Regions from separate parts of the Kitasatospora sp. NBC_00070 genome, predicted to be linked through region 1. Evidence: riboswitches for the same ligand, from Rfam matches in the RefSeq annotation. Region 1 holds a riboswitch; the other holds the start of a gene.
The links. A riboswitch is a leader RNA that binds a small molecule or an ion and turns the genes downstream of it on or off. The one in region 1 is predicted to bind cobalamin.
Positions count from the first base shown of each region.

Region 2: linked by a shared signal. The riboswitch ahead of metE (5-methyltetrahydropteroyltriglutamate--homocysteine S-methyltransferase) and the one ahead of OHV05_RS33360 (FecCD family ABC transporter permease) in region 1 are both predicted to bind cobalamin.

Region 1 is NZ_CP108247.1:7,364,276-7,368,349, forward strand. It holds gene menC (o-succinylbenzoate synthase) at 1-51, shown strand, start outside; gene OHV05_RS33350 (hypothetical protein) at 67-612, opposite strand; gene OHV05_RS33355 (SDR family oxidoreductase) at 699-1,613, opposite strand; cobalamin riboswitch at 1,731-1,852, shown strand; gene OHV05_RS33360 (FecCD family ABC transporter permease) at 1,978-3,057, shown strand; gene OHV05_RS33365 (ABC transporter ATP-binding protein) at 3,083-3,853, shown strand; gene OHV05_RS33370 (ABC transporter substrate-binding protein) at 3,884-4,074, shown strand, end outside.
Region 2 is NZ_CP108247.1:1,286,794-1,290,867, reverse strand. It holds gene metE (5-methyltetrahydropteroyltriglutamate--homocysteine S-methyltransferase) at 1-1,988, opposite strand, end outside; cobalamin riboswitch at 2,147-2,297, opposite strand; gene OHV05_RS06100 (flagellar hook-length control protein FliK) at 2,467-2,910, opposite strand; gene OHV05_RS06095 (peptidase) at 2,929-3,981, opposite strand.

The DNA.
Region 1 (4,074 bases):
GACCAGGATGCGCTGCGCGGTCACCTGCTGCGCAGCACCGTACTGACCTGAGCGCGGTGGGGGCGGTCACTCGCTGTCCGACACCCACGTCCTCCGGTCCGCGTACTCCGCCACGACCGCACCGGGGCAGGCCCGGCGCAGTGCCGCCGCCAGCAGGCCCGGGTCGTGCTCCGGATGGTCGAACGCGGCCCGGGTGCGGTGGACCTTGCCGCCCACGTGCAGTTCGAGCACCCGTTGGCCGCCGTCGGGATTGTCCATGGACCGGTGCCCGGTACGGATCAGCTGCAGCCGGCCGACCGAGTCGAGCGGGTGGCTGCTCTCCCGGCCGTCGACCCGCACCAGCACGAGCACCGGCGGGGGCCCCGGCCGGATCTCGGCCCGCTCGACGGCCCTCCGCTCGCCCAGCCAGGGCGGCACCAGCAGCACGCCCCAGAACGTCACGAGGATCCCGCCCAGCACCAGGGCCGCCCAGGGCGCGGCGACCGCCACCGCCCCGACGGTCAGCACGTGTCCCACGGTGACGACCACGTAGTCGCCCCAGTCGGACGACCCCTCGTACTTGCTCCGGTAGGTCTCCCAGCGGAAGACGCCGCCGTCCTCGGGTTCGCTCATGGTGCCCAGCATGGCGATCCGTGCGCGCTGCCGGAAGGGGTACCGAGGAGGAAGTCGCCCCCGGACGGTGTGCCGGTGACGGACCGTCAGCGGTAGCCGGTGGGGTCGGCGGGCAGGTCCGGGTCCTGGACCTCGACCAGGTAGCGCCAGGCGTCGGGCCGGCTGCCGTCCAGGTCGGTGAAGCCGTAGACCCGGGCGAGTGCGCCGCTGGACAGGGACTGCCCGTTCCAGCGCGCCACGTCGGGGTCGGCGGCCAGGGCCACCACGGCGCGGCCGACGTACGAAGGGGTCTCGGAGATGCCGAAGTGCGGGACCCGGGCGATCGCGTCCCGCCAGTTCTGCTCGGTGACCCCGAAGGTGTCGAGCATCAGCTCCGAGCGGAGCCAGCCGGGGGTGAGCGCGACGGCGGTGGCGCCGCGCGGGCCCAGCTCGTGGCCGAGTGAGAAGGCCATCCGCAGGACGGCGGACTTGGCCAGGTCGTAGAAGAAGGAGACCCGGTAGCGGGTGCGGTTGTACTCCTCCGTGCCGTCGGTCATCTCCACCACCAGACCGCCCGGCGTGCGCAGCAGCAGCGGCAGCGCGTGGTGGCTGGTGATCGCGTGGGTCTCCACCGCGAGCCGGAGCAGGCGCAGGCCGTTGTCGAGGTCGTGCTCCCAGACCGGGCTGTTCCACTCGAAGAGCCGTTCGCCGCCCCAGATGTCGTTCACCAGTAGGTCGAGCCGGCCCTGTTCGCCGTCGATCCGCTGCACCAGGGCCGCGACCTGCGCGGGGACCAGATGGTCCGTCACCACCGCGATGCCCCGGCCGCCGGCCGCCGTGACCAGTTCGGCGGTCTCCTCGATCGTCTCGGGGCGGTCGTACTCGGAGCGCCGCCCCCGGGTGCTGCGCCCGGTCACGTAGACGGTGGCTCCGGCGGCGCCGAGCTCGACGGCGATGCCCCGGCCCGCGCCCCGGGTCGCCCCCGCGACCAGCGCGACCTTGCCGTCGAGTGCTGTCGTCACGGTGCCGACGCCCTTTCGCTCCAGGTGGTGCCACGCTACGCGCCCGCCCGACCGGGTCGGCGGAAGCGCGCGGGTGTGCCGGGCACCACAGCCGTTGACCCCTTACCGGGACGGACGGTGTTGTTATGCTGCGAGAGCGTCCCGAGGGGAAAGTCCGGTGGAAGTCCGGCGCTGACCCGCAACGGTGGACGGGCCCCTGAGGGTCCGTGAGCCCGATCGCCCTCGGCGGCGCTGACCTCCCGACAACTCGCCGCGGACTGCGAGGGGATGCGGCACGGCACGCCCGCGCGGACCTTCAGGTCCGCGCCGACCGGGCGGCCCCGGCGCGTCGTCCCGTACGCCCGCGGCCCGACCGAAGGCAGCCGTGAGCACCGCCGTAGCCGCACCGACGCCGAAGGCCGCCGCCCACCCGCCCGCCCGGACCCCGGTGCTGGCCGCCGGGCTGACCGTCGCCCTGCTGGTCTCGCTGGTCTGCGGCGTCGCGCTGGGCTCGTCCGGGATCAGCTGGGGAGCGGTGGTGGAGTACCTGCGGGCCGGTCTGACGGGTGGTCGGATCAGCGCCGACCAGCTGGCCGGCTACACCATCGTGTGGGAGATCCGGCTGCCCAGGACGGTGCTGGCCGCCGTGGTCGGGGCCGGGCTGTCGGTGACCGGCGTCGCCGTCCAGGCCATGGTGCGCAACGCGCTCGCCGACCCGTTCGTGCTCGGGATCTCCTCCGGTGCGGCCGTCGGCGCCAACGCCGTCCTGCTGCTCGGCGCGTTCGCCTCGCTCGGCGTCTGGGCGCTCTCCGCCTCCGCGTTCGCCTCCGCGCTGGCCGCCATGGTGCTGGTCTACGCGGTGGCCAGGACCGCCGAGGGCCTCACCCCGCTGCGCCTGGTGCTCACCGGCACCGCGCTCGCGTACGGGTTCTCCGCCGTCACCTCGCTGATGGTGTTCTCCGCCGAACGCGGCGAGGCGGCCCGGACGGCGATGATGTGGTTGCTCGGCAGCCTGGGCGGCGCCACCTGGGCCGCCGTCCCGATCGCCGCCGGCACCGTGCTGGCCGGGTTCGGCTACCTGCGGTACTCCGCCGGGCAGTTGGACGCGCTGGCGATGGGCGACGAGACCGCCGCCGCGCTCGGCGTGGACGCCGCCCGGCTGCGCCGGGCGCTGTTCGTGGTCACCGCCGCCGTCACCGGCACGGTGGTCGCGGTCAGCGGGGCGATCGGCTTCGTCGGGCTGATGGTCCCGCACCTGGCCCGGATGCTGGTCGGGGCCGACCACCGGCGGGTGCTGACGGTGGCTCCGCTGCTCGGCGCGGTGCTGCTGGTCTGGGTGGACATCGTCTCCCGGCTGCTGCTGGCGCCCGCCGAACTGCCGGTCGGGGTGGTCACCGCCGTGCTCGGGGTGCCGTGCTTCCTGCTGCTGATGCGGCGGCGCGGCTACAGCTTCGGCGGCCGCTGATGGCCGCCCGGGGGAGGGGACGCTGATGCGCGTCGACATCGAGGAGGTCTCGGTCGAGCTGGCCGGGACCAGGCTGGTGCACGAGGTCACCGTACGGGCCGCCAGCGGGCAGGTGCTCGGCCTGGTCGGGCCGAACGGCAGCGGGAAGTCCACCCTGCTGCGCTGCGTCTACCGGGCGCTGCGCCCGGCGGCCGGCACCGTCCGGCTGGACGGCGACGACCTGCACGGCCTGACGCCCCGGGAGGGCGCGCTCCGGGTCGGCGCGCTGCCGCAGGAGACGGTGGCCGAGTTCGACTTCACGGTCGCCGAGGTGGTCGGGATGGGACGGCTGCCGCACCGGCGCGGCTTCGGCGCACCCGGCCCGGACGAGGCGGCGGGCTGCGCGCGGGCGTTGGCCGAGGTCGGGGCGGAGCACCTGGCCGGGCGGGGCTTCCTGAGCCTCTCGGGCGGGGAGAAGCAGCGGGTGCTGATCGCCCGGGCGCTGGTCCAGCAGCCGGCGGTGCTGGTGCTGGACGAACCCACCAACCACCTGGACATCGCGCACCAGTTGGAGGTGCTCTCGCTGGTCCGCTCCAGCGGCCTGACCGTGCTGACGGCGCTGCACGACCTCAACCTCGCGGCGGCGCACTGCGACCTGCTGTACGTGATCGCGGCCGGCCGGATCGTCGCCTCGGGACCGCCCGGGGAGGTGCTCTCGCCCGACCTGCTCGCCGAGGTGTTCGGGGTCCGGGCCCACCCGGTGCGGCACCCGGTGACCGGCGCCGTCCAACTGCTCTTCGACCGACTGCGCCCCTGATCCACCGCACCCCTGATCGACCGCACCCTGATGAGGACGGACACCTTGCTCACCCATCCCCGCCGCGCCCTGGCCGCCACCGCCGTGCTCGCCCTGGGCCTGACCGCCTGCGGCGCCGAGGTCACCCCTTCGGCGGAGAGCGCGGGTTCGCCGCACTACCCCGTCACCGTCGACAACTGCGGCACCCCGCTGACGTACCACCACAAGCCGGCCCGGGTGGT
Region 2 (4,074 bases), 6.1 Mb from region 1:
ATCGCGCCGAACTCCGCGTAGCACATGTGGGTGTGGATCTGGGTGTCCGCCCGGACCCCGGAGGTGGAGAGCCGGAACGCCTCGGTGGCCCAGGCCAGGTACGCCGGACGGTCGGCCGTGCGCAGCGGCAGGGTCTCCCGCAGGGCGGGCTCGTCCACCTGGATCACGGCCGCGCCGGCCGCCTCCAGGTCGGTGACCTCGTCGCGCAGGGCGAGCGCCACCTGGCGGGCGGTGTCGCCGAGCGGCTGGTCGTCGCGGACGAACGACCAGGCCAGCATGGTGACAGGACCGGTGAGCATGCCCTTCACCGGACGGTCGGTCAGTTCCTGGGCGTAGCGGAACCAGTCGACGGTCATCGGGGCGGGCCGGGAGATGTCACCCGCCAGCACCGGCGGCCGGACGTACCGGGTGCCGTAGGACTGCACCCAGCCGTGCCGGGTGGCCAGGTAGCCGGTCAGCTGCTCGGCGAAGTACTGCACCATGTCGTTGCGTTCGGGCTCACCGTGCACCAGGACGTCCAGGCCCGCCTTCTCCTGGTAGGCGATCACCTCCCGGACCTCGGATTCCATCCGGTCCCGGTAGCCGGCCTGGTCGAGCCGGCCGGCCCGCAGGTCGGCCCGGGCCGTGCGCAGCTCGGTGGTCTGCGGGAACGAGCCGATCGTGGTGGTCGGCAGCAACGGCAGGCGGAGCCGGGCCCGTTGGGCGACGGTCCGCTCGGCGTACGGCTGCGGGCGGCGGCCGTCCTCGGCGGTGGTCGCCGCGACCCGGGCCCGGACCGCCGGGTCACGGGTGACCGCGGAACCGGCCCGGGAGGCCAGGTCGGCACGGTTGGCGGCCAGGTCGGCCGCGATGGTGTCGGTGCCCTCGCGCAGGCCCCGGGCGAGCAGGGTGACCTCGGCGGTCTTCTGCTCGGCGAAGGCCAGCCAGCGGGAGATCTGCGGGTCCAGGTCGCGCTCCCGGTCGCTGTCCAGCGGGACGTGCAGCAGCGAGCAGGACGGGGCGACGTCGACCCGGTCGGCCAGCCCGAGCAGGGTGGCCAGCGTGCCGAGGGACTGCTCCAGGTCGTTGATCCAGACGTTGCGGCCGTCCACCACGCCGGCGATCAGCCGCTTGCCGGGCAGGCCGCCGACGGCGGCGAGTTCGGCCAGGTTGGCGGCGGCCGGGCCGGTGAAGTCCAGGCCGACGCCCTCGACCGGGGACTTGGCCAGCACCTTGAGCGCTTCACCGGCCCGGTCGAAGTAGCTGGCCACCAGCAGCTTCGGACGCTCCGTCAGGGCGCCCAGCTCGCGGTAGACCCGGGCGGCGGCGCCCAGTTCGGCGGGGGTGCGGTCCTGCACCAGCGCGGGTTCGTCCAGCTGGACCCAGTCGGCCCCGGCGGTCCACAGCTCGGCCAGCAGTTCGGCGTAGACCGGCAGCAGCCGGTCGAGCAGGGTGATCGGCTGGAAGTCCGCGGCCACGCCCGGGGCCGGCTTGGCGAGCAGCAGGTAGGTGAGCGGCCCGACCAGCACCGGTCGCGCGCGGTGCCCGAGCACGACGGCCTCGCGCAGCTCGGCGACCGCCTTGGCGGGGTTCGCCGCGAAGACCGTGTCCGGGCCCAACTCGGGGACCAGGTAGTGGTAGTTGGTGTCGAACCACTTGGTCATCTCCAGCGGCGCGACGTCCTGGGTGCCACGGGCCATGGCGAAGTAGCCGGCCAGCGGGTCGGCGTCCACGGCGGCCCGGTGGCGGGGCGGGATGGCGCCGACCGCGACGGTCGCGTCGAGCATGTGGTCGTACAACGAGAAGTCCCCGGTGGGTACTTCGGTGACACCGGCCTCGGTGAGTCGCCGCCAGGTGTTGCGGCGCAGGCCGGCGGCGGTGGCGTGCAGGGCGTCGGCGTCGACGCGGCCGGCCCAGTAGCCCTCGACCGCCTTCTTCAGTTCCCGGTTCGGGCCCTGCCTCGGGTAGCCGTACACGGTGGCCTGCGGAGCGGTGGAACGCGTGGTCACGGAACTCTCCTTCGCGAGTCGCGCTGCGATCCCGGGAGAGCACGAGGACGTGCAGGTACGGCCGCGCGGACGCGGCACCATGATGTGCCCGCCCGCTCCGCCGACCCGCCCACGAGGTCACCGAGATCACCGCGTGCGGGGTGCACGCGGGCAGTGGCAGGTCTTCGGACTCGCGGGCACGCCGACCTCGGAAGGCCGACACCTACTGGCCGTCGCTTCCCGGACCCCGACGGGGCCCAGTGCATGTGACGGCGGTCGTTCCCACTCACCGCTGCGGGGCAGTCCCGGATTCCCACCGGGTTCCCTCTTGCGACGCGCCTGCCTGGCTGGCAGGGCGAACCGACTGCAAGGCCCAGCCTAGGCCCACCGGAGCGGTTCCGGACGCCGTTGTCCGAATGGCGGATGGAGGTCCGGTCCGGGCCCGCCGGCGCCCCGGCCGCCGCCACGGAGGGCCGGGGCGCTGGCGTCGGACGGGGCGTCAGGGCGCGGTGATGCCCGGCTGGGTGCCGGCGCCGAAGGCCCAGCCCTCGACGTCGCCGGGGGCCGGGTTGTAGGAGGCGCCGCCGAGGCTGCTGTAGACCCACGGGGTGCCGTGCTGGGCGTGCCAGTACGACCAGTAGGCGGAGCCGGTGGGGTTGGTGCAGACCGTGGGCAGGGTGTTGATCTTGCAGACGAAGCCGGGGAAGCGCGGGTGGAACGCGTAGCTGAAGCCCGCTCCGGTCAGCGCGGCCAGGCCGGTGGCCGGGTCGCCCGGCGCGCAGCCGGTCTGGATACCGCCGCCGACGGCGGTGAAGTCGACCACTACGGTGACACCGGAGGTCCCGGTGCAGGCGGCCGCCTGGGCGGGGACGGCGGTGACCACGGAGGCGGCCAGCAGGCCGGCGGCCAGTGCGGTGGTGCCGAACGTTCTTCTGGTGAGCATCGGTTGTACTCCTTCGGATCAGCGGCAGGCGAGCGTGGGCGCGTCCGGGCGGGCGCCGTGGGCGGAGAGGGTGGTCAGCGGGGTGCCGGCCAGGCCGAGGACGGCCTGCGCGGTGGCCCGGGTGGCGGTGGCGGGGGTGAAGCCGGTGGTGTCGTACGCCACCGCGCCCCGGTTGGCCGGGGTGGTGGAGCAGCCCTGCTGGAGCTTGACCAGGCTGCTCCAGCCCTTCAGGCCGGCGACCAGGCGGCCGTTCGAGAGCAGGGCCTGGGTGGCCAGGCCGGTGCTGTTGGCGTTGGAGACGGTCGCTCCGGCGGCCGCGAAGCCACCGTCGGTGTTCTGATGGGCGGTCAGCCAGCCCAGCCCGGCGTCGGCCTTGGCGGTGCGACCGGTGGCGGCCAGGGCCTGGACGGCGAGGGCGGTGGAGTCCGGGTCGCCGGTGCAGGTGGGCCGGTCGAAGAAGACCGGGAAGCCGCCGTCGGCGCACTGGGTGCCGGCCAGGAAGTCGACCGCCGCGGCCGGGGCGCCGCCCGGGGTGCGCTTGAGCGCGATCACGGCGAGGGACTGGCCGAAGTTGTTGCTGTAGTCGCCCCACTGGGAGCGGTCCGAGAACCGGCCGGACGGTGCCTGGAGGCCCCGGAGCCGGGCCGGGAGGTCGACGCCGCCGAAGCTGCCCGGGTCCTCGCCGCGCACCTCGGCCGCCAGCAGCAGCTTGGCGGTGGCACCGGCGTACGCCTCGGTGGTGCCGTCGCCGAGGTAGCCGGCGACGTTCGCGGGCCGGGCCAGCCAGGCGGTGGCGCGGGCGGCTGCCCGGTCGGAGCTGCGGGAGGCGGCGAAGGCCAGCACGGCGTCGACGGTCAGGCCCTGGTCGGGGTAGGCGGTGCCGTCGAAGACCGACTCGAAGTGGTCGCCGTTCACCAACTGGCGGGCGAGCCAGCCGGCCCCGGCGGCGTCGGGGCGGACGGTGGTGGCGGACGCCGGGGTGGCCTGGGCGGCGGCGGCCGTCGGCAGGACGGCGGCGAGGGCCAGCGCGGATATCGCGAGCAGACCCAGCGGGCGGCGGAGGGTGGGCATGGACGGCCTTTCCGGGCCTGGACGCAGGGGCCCGGAAGGCACCCGGATCGAGACCCCGGACAGCCCACGAGGCTCCGGCCCGCAGACCACGAC